3 regions of the Brevibacillus agri genome follow, and region 2 is predicted to be linked to each of the others. Evidence: riboswitches for the same ligand, from Rfam matches in the RefSeq annotation. Region 2 holds a riboswitch; each other region holds the start of a gene.

Region 1 (4,166 bases), 1.4 Mb from region 2:
CGGACGCCCCACGCGGGAAGCTCCATGCGCGACAGCACCATCAAGGGCAGCACCCGCGGCAAAAACGTGACCAGCGCACTGCCTACAATAATGAGGAAGATATCCCATCTCACTTCCATCTTTCGATCACCATCCCGATTGTCGATGCGCACAGCGTAGCTACGATGACGCCAAGGTTGCCCGGATACAAGACAGACACGCCTACAGCAATGACGACTGCGCTGATGGCGACGACGATATCGAGCCGGATTTGCTTGCGGCTCATCATCGCCAGCACCAGCAAGCCGATAAACATCGCCGGCAGAGCGAAATCAAGGCCCAACTGCTCGGGATTGGCGATCCACTGTCCGAAATAGGCTCCCGCCAAATTGGCCGCAATCCAGTTCAGGTAAGCCGTCACATTCAAACCGTGCATCCATTTTTCGTCGATCTGCTTGCGCTTCGCCGCCTCGTTGATCGCAACCCCGAACGTCTCGTCTGTCAGAAGCGAACCGACGAGCATGTTCCGAAACGCCGTCAGATGGCGGAAGTAGGGCGACAGAGCCGCGCTTAGCAAAATATGCCGCAAATTCACAAACAAAATCGTAATGATAATTCCCATCGCCGAGCTTCCTGCGGCAATCATGCCCGCAGCAATAAACTGCGCCGAGCCTGCGTACAGCAAAATGCTCATCAAGGCAATTTCCATGATGCTCAGCCCAGCGGTCTTTTCCAGCACACCTGCCGCAAACCCGATGCTCAAATACCCGAGCAAGGTTGGAATGCAATCCTTGACCCCCTGCATGAAGCTTCCCTGCTCACCCGCGTTCGACAATGCTTCTACTTGCAGTTGTTCTCGCCCCACTGCTTCTCCCTCACTCTCTCTTTATTTCACTCCGGCTTGCGCGCTTGCCTCCTGCTTCGCTCCGCTTACTTGAATCTCTTCCCGGTGACCACCTGGTACAAGTCCGGCTTGCTGCGCCAGAGCGCTTCGACCTTATCCGGGCCGAGCACCTTTGTCACTTCCGCAAACATAATATCGTGGCGAATGTACTCGACAGCGACCAGAACGAGCGCCGGATCCTTCGTCTTGACCGCCCAGGCAGCCGTATTTGGCGTGAAGTTGGCGATCAGCACTTCCTCCAGATCACGCGCGACGATTGTAAGATGCCCGCCCATCCGTTCCTCGGCCACATCAGGCGCCATATAGTCATGGTGATACGTCGTCCCTACGCGCGTCTCTTGCTGTCCAAACAAAACGGTAAAGACGGAAATCCCTTCTTCGGTTCGTCTGTCCACCGCCTCCTGGATAAAAGGCACCTGAGGCTCCCAGATCGACAGCCACACTTCCTCGCCAGCCTGCTCGATCATTTGCCTCATTTCCATGAGCACCAGCTCGTCACCGCTAATTCGCCGAATGACGTCGATCTCTTGCTCGGACTCTAAGGCCGACAAGTTTTTTTCCAAATAGTCGAAGGACGCTTCGAACTGCCCGCGCAGCCTGCGGACCAGCTCTCTTGCTGGCAGCGGCGCATACGTGACAGGCTCGGAAGGCACGGTGTAAACAGCCCCTTTGTCAACGAGCTTGCCCACGACTTCGTAAATCATGGAGCGCGGCACGCCAGAGCGTTTGCTGATTTCGTATCCGGTGATCGGAGAGTGCTTGAGCAGACTGATGTAAGCCTTGCACTCGTACTGGGAAAATCCGAGCTTTTGCAATTCCTTGTATATGTCTTCCATCCCGACCTCTTAGTAGTTAGTTTTATACTCACTATAGGTTCAGGTTCGTTCCTTTGTCAATGTGCTTTTCCCGGCACAAGCGAAAATAAAAAAAACCCTCCGTGAACGAGGGCCTTTTTGGCAAGCAAGCAGCCTAAGCGAGATCGCGCACTTTAATGTAAGAAACGTTTCTTACATTAATCACGATGTCATCGTATTGCAGCCACCCATCCTTTTGGTTGGCGACCATTTGGATGATTTCTTCCGGCTCGGTTGTCTCGATCTTAACCAGCTCGCCACCGGAAAAGTGAAACTCAATCGTTTTGGCCTGACTCATTTTCGCATCCCTCCTGTTCTTTCTAGTTATCGGACGGATGGTAAATTTTTGTTACGCATCAGGCGCAAGTAGCTGAGTCGGCCATTGGCAAAAGTCCCGGCACAACCTGACTATGTTCCTATCTTTTCTCTGTTTTTCCTCGCATCTTTCTCTGTCCAAACTACCAATTTGGAGCCGACTATTTATGAACAATCGGTTACTTTACCCTACCAAAACTTGACAAGTTTGTTTCTCTTGGATTATATTTTGCATAATTCGACACTTCTATACATTTTTCGCAAATGAATGACAAAGGCAAAGTCATCGAAAGGTGGCGACGCAAAACCACGGGTCTAAAGTCTTTGACCATGACAGCCGGGTTGCCATACATCATGAGCATAGCAGGAAGATGATGGTGACTTTGGGCTGTTTCCGCATGGGGAATGGCCTTTTTTATGCTCACATGGAAGAAAGGAGGCGCCATTTTATCGATCAACACTAGACTTGTACATGAAAAAACAAAGAGAGAGAAAAATGGAGTGGAGTATTATGTACAAACTGGTTGATTCAGCACAATCTTTGGCACTTTTCCATCAAATCAAGGAAAGTGTCTGGACCTCAATGGGCTTCGAGATGGAATACGCCAAAGATGGTTCCGACGTCTATCTTTTGTTGTCGGATGAGGACGAACCAGGCGGGACTTTTGAATTTACACCACATGAAAAATCTTCTGCTTATCTGCAAAATTTGTTTCAGGATGTTTTGACGAGCGATATGAAAGTTGTCGAAGTGGACAGTTTCGCTGTCTTGCCCAAGTTCCGCGGAAAGCTGGGACGATGGGGAGTTGCCCTCATGATCGATTATGCAGAAAAACACGGATATACGCATGCAGTCGGTTTGGCAGATCCGGCTTTTTTTCAGTTGATTAACCGTAAATACAACGTCAGAGCGACGCAAGTGAAAGAGATGGTCTTCTACAAAGGGGCGAATGCCATTCCGACCGTCTTCCACCTGCAAGAAGCCTATTTGAACAAGGACAAGCCCGAATTTGCCTGGTATCAAGAGCTTTGCAAACAAATAAAAGTTGAGGTTAGCTGACATGGAACTCTTACAAAGAAGAAATAACTGGGTGGTCATTGTTTTTGCGAGCATCATTACCATCGTCCAGATCGTGAACCTCATCATGGGGGTTCCGTTCTCCTTCGTTTTAACCGTGCTGGGGATTTTGTACGGGGTGCTCGCACCTTTTGCCTACCTTTCCAACCGGCCAGCCTGGCGGGACAAGATGGCTCCCTTCATGAAGTTTTTCAACTTCGCTGTCATCGGCATTTTCATGTTCGTCATCGTGGGACTCGATCCTTGGCTGGTCAACATCATGACGATCATGTTCTTCGTCGCGGTCATGGGCATTTATCAGGACAAACTGATTAACATCTTGACCATCATCGCAGCCATGGGGATCGTCACCTACTATTTCCTGACGAACGGCGAAGCGATTTTCTACACGTCCGATCCTGTTCATTTGATGTACTACTTGCTGGCCTTCTGCTTCGTATCGGCGACAAGCATGATGCACGCAGTTTTCAACAACAAGCTGCAGCGGGAAAGCGAGGAGCAAAAGCAGCAAGCGATCGCCTCCAAAGAGTCGCTGCAGCGCATTTTGGACCAGATCAACGAATCGCTCAACTCCGTCCAGGAATATCAGGAGAATTTGAACAAGGTTACAGATGGCGTCAACGTCCGCGCGGTGGAGACAGTGGCTGCCCTTCAGGAGATCATGCGCTCCTTCTCGATCCAGACCGACAACACCAACGAGTTGCGCCGCGAGATGGGCACGACCAACCTCCAGGTAGAGGACATGACCCGCTCCGTGACCGAAATGCACGAATACGTAGAATCGACCAAAGAAGCGACCAATGAAAGCAGCAAGCGCATCAGCAACATCGGCAACGACTTCGAGCGCTTTATCAAGGACATTCAAGGCACGAACAAGCTGATCCAAGAGCTGAACAAAGAAACGGAATCCATTGAAAAAATCATCCAAACGATTTCGGAAATTTCGGCACAGACCAACCTGCTGGCGCTCAATGCGACCATCGAGGCTTCCCGTGCAGGCGAGCATGGTCGCGGCTTTGCCGTCGTAGCGGACGAG
Region 2 (4,166 bases):
ACAACCATATTTTCCACGGCAATCCGCGGGGCATCAATCCGAAAAAAATGTCTGGAAACGGGCGATGGACATGAACGACCGCGCGCTCAGAAATATCGTGGTCGGGCTGGGAGACGGCAACGGCATGACGCGCGAAGACGGCTTCATGATTACGACCGCATCGGAAATCATGGCGATTTTGTGCCTGAGCGAGAACCTCGCCGACTTGCGCGAGCGGCTGAACCACATCATCATCGGCTACGATTTTGAAGACAAGCCAGTCCGGGCGGAAGAAATCAATGCGGTCGAGGCGATGTGCGTACTGCTCAAGGAAGCGATCAAGCCAAACCTCGTGCAAACGATTGAGGGCACGCCAGTCATCGTCCACGGTGGTCCGTTTGCGAATATCGCGCACGGATGCAGCAGCGTGATCGGCACGAAGACAGCCTTGAAGCTGGCCGACTACGTCGTAACGGAAGCGGGCTTCGGCGCTGACCTGGGCGCGGAGAAGTTTTTTGACATCAAGTGCAGAAAAGCCGGGCTGACGCCATCGGCAGCAGTCGTGGTCATTACCGTGCGTTCCTTGAAGTACAACGCCGGAATCAAAGTGCCGGATTTGGCCGAAGAAAACCTCGCCGCATTGGAAAAAGGCTTCGCCAACGTGCGTCGCCATCTGGAAAACTTGCAGAAGTTCGGCGTGCCGGCGGTTGTAGCGATCAACCATTTTGCCACTGATACCCAAGCGGAGATCGACGCAGTCATGGCGCTGTGCCAGGAGGCAGGTGCCGAGGCGGCGCTGTCCAAGGCGTGGGCAGAAGGCGGAGAAGGCGCAATCGAACTGGCGAAAAAAGTGACGCGCGCGGCAGAGCGCCCTGGGCAATTCCGCTTTTTGTACGAAGAAGACCTCGGCGTGAAGGAAAAGATTGAGACGGTGGTCAAAGAAATTTACCGCGGCTCCGGGGTAGTCTTTTCGTCGCTGGCGACAAAAACGATCCAGAAGGTAGAGGAAATGGGGCTGTCCCATCTGCCTGTGTGCATGGCGAAGACGCCGTACTCCTTTACAGATCGGGCCGATCAGCTTGGCGCCCCTGTCGGTTTTACCATTCAGGTGAGCGAAGTGCGGATTTCGGCAGGAGCAGGCTTCATCGTCGCCTTGACCGGAAGCCTGGTGACGATGCCGGGACTCCCGAAGAAACCTGCGGCCGAATCGCTGTATGTGGATGAGCACGGCCACGTGGAAGGGCTGAGCTAAACGAAGAAGTCAAAAGTGGACGACAGGCTGACACCAACAACAAGGTGTCAGCCTTTTTGCGATTTTTTCGCAATTATTTCGCAGAAAGTAGTTTACTTGTCAAACAATTTGGGTAAAGATTTTGTGTGGAAAAAAATCCAAGCCATTATTTTAAAGTTAACCCACATTTTTCCGATGTTGTGCTATAGTATTTTTATACAGATAAAACGACAAAAAATGACAAAGGCAAACCTGTTGAAAGGCAGGGACGCAAAGCCACGGGTCTAAGGCAAGCAGAGCGCATCTTCTGCTGCTACGATAGCCGGGTTGCCATGCCGTACACGTAAGAAGGCTGTCCGGGTGGCAGTCTTTTTTGTTGCCAAAAAAAGATAGGAGGTACAGCGTGAGATGGAATCCAGTTTGAAGAAAAAGCTGATCGTCGTCATGTGCCTGCTCTTGATTGTCAGCTTGGGTACGGTCTGCGGTGCCAGCTACTACAGCTCGTCGCAGTTGCTGTCGTCCAGCCTGGACAAAGAAGCGGAACTTACGGCCAGCAATCTTTCCATCAGAATCGACAGCTTTTTCCAAGAAAAAATCGGAATTGTTGAAACGATCGGAGAGATGATTTCCGCCGACAACAATTTCGACCATGACTTGAAGCTGATTCAGGAGGCGCAGAAGAAAAACCCCGAGTTTGAGACGTTTTTCTTTTCCTATGACCTGAGCGGCAAAAAAGTCATCAACTTCAAGGGCGAGGAGACGAACCCGTCTGATCGTCCGCATTTTCAGGAGGCAGGACGAGGCGAGGGGAAAATCATCGTTTCCGAGCCGGTCGTGTCGCAGCGGACAGGCAACTACATCGTGACGATCATCGTTCCGCTGATGAAGGACAATCGCCAATACGGCTATGTCGGTTCGACCATTCCGATCAACGAGATTCAGAAGACGGTTTCCGAGGAGAAGTTCGGACATAGTGGCTATGCCTTTTTGGTGAGCAAAAAAGGAACGTATATTTGGCATCCGAACAGCGAAGTCATTTTGAAGCAGTCGGTGCTCGACAGCAATATTCCTGAGTTGAAAACCGCCTTTGAAGCAACGGCACAAGGCGGCCGCGGAGTCATTCAATACGAAGAGGGACAAGCGGCGCAATTCGCCTCCTACGCTTCGACCAGATTGAACTGGGGAGTGTTCATCACTGCTCCGGCCAAAGACCTGCACGCTCCGGTCAACGAACTGTCGATCAAGCTACTGGCTATTTCCTTGGTCGTTCTGGCGGTGGGCATCGTCTTCGTGTACTGGCTGTCGGTTCGTTTGGTTCGACCGATCCAGCGTCTGAACCAGGCCGTCAATGTCGTCGCCCAGGGCAATCTCACAGAGACGGTCACGGTGGCCGGAAAAGATGAGATCGCAGTGCTTTCCCGCGACTTCAACCAGACCGTCTCGCACTTGAAAGGCTTGATCGAAGGCGTGTCGCAATCGTCGGAGCAGGTGCTGCGCTTTACGCATGAAGTGTCGGCAGGAATTGAACACGCGACCGAAAACGTAAACCGGATCGGGACGTCAATCAACCAGATTGCCAGCGGGGCCGAGGCACAGGCTACCAGCTCCAAGGACGTCGCCTTGTCCATGAATGACATGGCGGCGGGGATTGTGAAAATTGCAGAGACATCCGCGCATGTGTCCGAAGCGGCGCGCGAGGCATCGGATCAGGCCGAGCAAGGCGCAGCAGTCGTCGAGCAGGCCGTCCGGCAAATGGGCAGCATCGGAGAGGGCACGACCAGAGCGGCTGAAGCCATTGAGCGCTTGAACAGCCGATCCAAGGAGATCGAAGGGATTCTCGATACGATCAGCCAGTTAACCTCGCAAATCAACCTGCTTGCGCTCAACGCGTCGATTGAGGCAGCGCGGGCTGGCGAGCACGGCCGCGGCTTTGCCGTCGTGGCGGGAGAAGTGAAAAATCTGGCGCATCAATCCGAGGAGTCGGCTGCGAAAATCGCGGCGCTGATCGGGGAAATCCAGCAGGATACCCGCCACGCGGTAGAAGTGATGAACACCGGCAATCGCGAGGCGCAGGAAGGCATTTCGATGATCGAAGAGGTGCGGGATATTTTCGCGCATATTTTGGAATCGTCGCGCAATGTTGCCGCCCATATTTTGGAGGTGTCGGCGGCATCGGAGGAAATGTCTGCAGGCTCTGAGCAGGTGAGCGCCTCGGTCGACGAAATGTACAACATTGCCAAGCTTGCCTCGGAAGACGCGCAGAAGGTCGTGGAGGCCACGGCCGAACAGTTGCAAGCCATTCAGGACATTGCCCGTTCGGTCGAGCAGTTGAACACGGTCACGGAGGAGTTGCAGCAGGGCGTAGGCAAGTTCACCTTGTAAGACCTTGTAAGGCTAAAGCCCGTCCCTGGTTAAAGGGGGGATGCCATGTAAGGGATGAGACAGCTCGAAACAGCAGATGGGCATGAGACAGACTGATCGACAATCGGGAGGAGAAGAAACTAATGAAAAAGTGGACAAAAAGAATGATGGCGAGCGCGCTCGCTGCAACGATGCTGATGACTGGAACCGGAGCGTTTGCTGCTACTACAGGCGCGCAAACCGGGCAGACCGCAGCAGTGGAAGCGGTCAAAAAACAGGAAAACAAACAGTTTGAGTCCCGCCTCGACGAGATTATCGCACGGGGATACATTCTCGTGGGCACACCGGGCGACTACAAGCCGTTCACATATTTGAACCCGAAAACGAACGAATTTGAAGGCTACGACATCGACGCGATGAAAGAGTTTGCGAAAAGCCTTGGAGTAGAAGCGCGCTTCGTGCAAACCTCCTGGCCGACGCTGATGGACGATCTGCTGGCGAACAAATTTGACATCGCGGTCGGCGGCGTGACCCGCAACACCGATCGCCAGAAAAAAGCGCACATGGGCGATCCGTACATCGAGTTCGGAAAAGC
Region 3 (4,166 bases), 1.9 Mb from region 2:
GCTTAGTCGTTTTGTTGGCGAACATGTGGTTACCAAATGCGCGGTCGCGCTTCAATTGGCCGCTTCCAGTCTTTTTGAAACGTTTTGCAGCAGCCTTGTTGGTTTTCATTTTAGGCATCTGAAAAGTCCTCCTGTCTAAACTACTATCTTACTTTTCCGCTTTCGGAGCCAGAATCATAATCATGCTGCGGCCCTCGATCTTCGGTTTACGCTCAGGCGTAGCGAGATCTTCACACTGAGCAGCTACACGCTCCATAACGCCAAGCCCGATTTCGGAGTGGGTGATTTCACGTCCACGGAAACGGATCGTACACTTCACCTTGTGGTGATCCTCCAAGAACTTGCGGACGTTGCGAAGCTTGGTTTGAAAATCGTGTTCTTCGATGTTAGAAGAAAAACGCACTTCTTTCAGCTCGATGATCTTCTGGTTTTTCCGTGCTTCTTTCTCCTTTTTCGCCTGCTCGTACTTGAACTTTCCGTAGTCCATGATACGGCATACAGGCGGTTTGGCTGTCGGAGCAACGTTTACCAGATCCAGTTCGGCTTCCTGGGCAATGCGCAACGCTTCCCTGAAGGGTACGACTCCCAATTGGCTCCCGTCAGCGCCGATCAAACGGACTTCACGGGCACGGATCGCTTCGTTGATTAACATTTGATCCTTGCTAATACTTGCCACCTCCGTCAATTTCGAGAAGGAACAAAAATGTGCGAACGCATCTGCGCCCGCACATATCTCACCTAAGCAATTTCATCAGATCCAAGGATCTTTGCATAAGAGTTACCTGTCAACAGTCGTGTCGGACGTCGACCCAGGTGAGAAGCTGGGCGCCTCTGCTTGTTCTCGAAGTATGAAGTGTTTATACACGCAACTTATAATACAAGGTAGAGTTGTCTTTGTCAAGGCTTATCGCTTTTTATCCTCCGATGTGGGACATTTCCACCTTCGGACGCTTTTGCAGCCCCGGCGTTTCGTCCAGCCGTTCTTCCGAATAGCGCTCGTCGCGCTTTTCCCAGATCGCGCGAATCTGCTCCTGGATTTCTTCGTCGCTTCGCCCGCTGCGCAGCGGCTCGCGCAAGTCATAGCCGGCGGAGGCGAACAGGCAGTTGTACATTTTCCCCTCTGCCGACAGCCGCGCCCGCGTACAGGTAGAGCAAAAGGCTTGTGTCACCGACGAGATCAGCCCAATCTCCTGATCGCTCCCCTCGTAGCGGTAGCGCGAAGCGACCTCGCCGAAGTAGTTCGCCTCGACCGGGACGAGCGGCATTTCTGCGCCGATCATCCGGACGATTTCGCTGGAAGGCACGACCTGATCGAGCTTCCAGCCGTTGCTGTTGCCTACGTCCATGAACTCAATGAAGCGCAGCGTATGGCCTTGCTCGCGGAAATAACGGGCCATCGGCAAAATGTCCTGGTCGTTGACACCGCGCTGGACGACCATGTTGATTTTCACCCCGAGTCCCGCTTCCGCCGCCGCGCGAATCCCGTCGAGCACAGCATCCACCGGATAGCCTCTGCCGTTTAACATGCCAAACCGCTCGTTGTCCAGGCTGTCGAGGCTGACGGTGACGCGATCAAGCCCGGCTTCCTTCAAAGCCTGGGCATGGCGGGCGAGCAGCGAGCCATTGGTCGTCATGGCGATATCGTGAACGTCCTCTATTTTTCGAATCATTCGTATTAATTCAGGCAAATCCCTGCGCACGAGCGGTTCTCCGCCCGTAATCCGGATTTTCCGCACGCCGAGCGCTGTGAATATTTGGGTCAAGCGGGTAATTTCTTCAAACGACAGCAGCTTGTGCTGCGGCAAAAATTCAAACTCCGGCCCGAAAATTTCAGCCGGCATACAGTACCGGCAACGAAAATTGCATTTGTCTGTCACGGAAATGCGCAGATCACGGAGAGGACGCTTTCGTGTGTCACGTACTTGCATCTGCTCTAGCACTGGTGGTCACCCTCCTTTTCCTGGCTGAGCCTGGCATGCCACTCTATCTCCAGTTTGTCTCGTATTGATGTCCAACATGCGATTCCGGCTTTTTATTAGCGTACCATATTCCGCCTGCGAACGGCTCCTGTTCCTGCACTTTTCGCTGTTGCAAAAGCGGTCGCAAGCCGATGAAAATCGGAAAAATGACCCGGTGCACGCCAATGTGCAAACCGTTTTTTTGACTATTCCCTTTTGTATAAACATAGGATAATATGACTATATATTATGCTCTATATATTCCTCTTCAATAAGGAAAGCGAAGATCAGCCGTTTGTATGTGGGCACTTGAATGGCTGGGAGCGAGTAGTGCAACCGACCCTATTTTCGTTGTAGAGTCGGTTTATTTTATCCCAGAACAAAGGCCTTGTCCACTGCTCAGAAACGGCAAGCTGCAGCAATGGCAATCGCCCCCTCTTTCTCAATTTTTGAGTAAATCAATAAAATGTAAAATTCGGAGGTCTGCATGCAATTTTTTGCAAAGAAAGCAAAGCCATGGAATGAGTATGTGAAAGCTTCCCACGCAACTGACATTACCGAAGTGGGCGAACGCGTGAAAGAGCGCCTGTCTTTTTTGGGCGTGGATCAGGATACATTGGCGCACGTCAAAGAGGCTGCTACCACGCTTTACCCCTTTAAAGCAGAGATCGTATCCAAGTTTTACCAGTCGATCACTAACGTTCCCCACCTCCAGAAGATCATCCTCGACAACTCCAGCCTGGAGCGGTTGAAAAAAACTTTGGAGGTCCACCTGGAGCAGTTTCTCACAGCAGAAGTCAACCATGAGTACGTGAAAACGAGAATTGTCATCGGGCAAGTTCACAGCCGCATTCATCTGACAGCCGATCATTTTATTTCTGCACACCATCTGCTGATTCAGATCATGACCACGATTTTGATGGAAAAATGGAGCAATCAGCCGCATCAGATGATGAAAATGGTCACCGCTGTGCAAAAATTGGCAGCATTCGATCAGCAACTGATTGTGGAAGTGTATATGGAAGAGACGTTCAAATCGTTTTTGTTCGGCATCTCCGGCATGCTCAACCATATGACCCAGCTCGACACGACGAAGCAGCTTATCTCGGGAATGGACGAGCAGATCGAGGAAAGCCACAGCGTCACCGCCGCAACGGAAGAAATGAGCGCCTCGATTCAGGAAGTCGCCAACCACGCGCTCAAAGTCGCGGAAGGGACAGACGAAGCGGTGCAATCCGCTGAACAGAGCAAACAGATCATCAATGCCGCTCTCGGCGACATCCGCCAGGTGGGCCACGTCTTTGTCGAGGTCATGAGCAGGGTAAACCAGCTCAATCAGGAGATTCATCAGACACAGGACGTCATCCGCATCATTCGGGAAATCGCCGAGCAGACCAACCTGCTCGCGCTGAACGCCAGTATCGAGGCCGCCCGGGCCGGAGAGCAAGGGCGCGGCTTTGCAGTCGTAGCCACTGAGGTGCGCAAGCTGGCCGAGCATACAAAAGAACAGATCAGCCGGATCACAGACAACATGGAGTCGCTGCAACAAGTTTCGAAGCGAGTGACGGAGCAGATGGACAGCACGAGCAAGCTGGTGGAGCGCAGCGTCGGGGAAGCCCAGTTCGCCGATGTCGCCCTGAACAAGATTGTGTCCACCATGCAGGAAATCAGCCAATCCACCTCGCAAATTGCCGCCATGACCGAGGAACAGGCTTCTTCTGTCACGGATATCGCCCACCGCAACTCCACGATTTTTGACCTGAGCACACATTCGCAGCAAATCGCCAAAGACACCGCGCAAATCATTCTCGAACTGAGCCGGAAAATGGATGAGTACCGCAAGACGTTCTTTACGATCAATGTCAAATTGAGCTACAAAGACATCGTGCGCGTGGCCAAAACGGATCATTTGCTGTGGAAATGGAAAATTTACAACATGTTCCTTGGTTTGGAAAACCTGGTCGCCGCAGAAATGGCCTCGCACCATCACTGCCGACTGGGGACGTGGTACTACAGCGACTTGCCGCCGCTTGTGCGCAACAACCCGACCTTCAAAAAGCTGGAGGAGCCGCACAAATTAGTACATTTTTACGCCAAGCAGGCAGTGGAAAAATACCAGGCCGAGGATCTCGCCGGCGCCCAGGAAGCGTACGAGCAGCTTCAACGGGCGTCCCATGAAGTCGTAACACTGCTTACCCGTCTGGAAAA

The links. Region 2 has a riboswitch for cyclic di-GMP ahead of BA6348_RS04240 (methyl-accepting chemotaxis protein). Riboswitches for the same ligand answer to the same signal wherever they lie in the genome.
Region 1: another riboswitch for cyclic di-GMP. It lies ahead of BA6348_RS23360 (GNAT family N-acetyltransferase); the one in region 2 lies ahead of BA6348_RS04240 (methyl-accepting chemotaxis protein).
Region 3: another riboswitch for cyclic di-GMP. It lies ahead of BA6348_RS20885 (methyl-accepting chemotaxis protein); the one in region 2 lies ahead of BA6348_RS04240 (methyl-accepting chemotaxis protein).

Annotation. Positions count from the first base shown of each region.
Region 1 is NZ_CP026363.1:4,765,417-4,769,582, forward strand. It holds gene BA6348_RS23340 (AzlD domain-containing protein) at 1-119, opposite strand, end outside; gene BA6348_RS23345 (AzlC family ABC transporter permease) at 110-784, opposite strand; gene BA6348_RS23350 (TrmB family transcriptional regulator) at 910-1,719, opposite strand; gene BA6348_RS23355 (hypothetical protein) at 1,853-2,035, opposite strand; cyclic di-GMP riboswitch class I at 2,319-2,402, shown strand; gene BA6348_RS23360 (GNAT family N-acetyltransferase) at 2,564-3,112, shown strand; gene BA6348_RS23365 (methyl-accepting chemotaxis protein) at 3,114-4,166, shown strand, end outside.
Region 2 is NZ_CP026363.1:829,026-833,191, forward strand. It holds partial or broken gene BA6348_RS04235 (formate--tetrahydrofolate ligase) at 1-1,231, shown strand, start outside; cyclic di-GMP riboswitch class I at 1,446-1,545, shown strand; gene BA6348_RS04240 (methyl-accepting chemotaxis protein) at 1,619-3,592, shown strand; gene BA6348_RS04245 (transporter substrate-binding domain-containing protein) at 3,715-4,166, shown strand, end outside.
Region 3 is NZ_CP026363.1:4,260,363-4,264,528, forward strand. It holds gene rpmI (50S ribosomal protein L35) at 1-118, opposite strand, end outside; gene infC (translation initiation factor IF-3) at 149-652, opposite strand; gene moaA (GTP 3',8-cyclase MoaA) at 915-1,928, opposite strand; cyclic di-GMP riboswitch class II at 2,226-2,309, shown strand; gene BA6348_RS20885 (methyl-accepting chemotaxis protein) at 2,446-4,166, shown strand, end outside.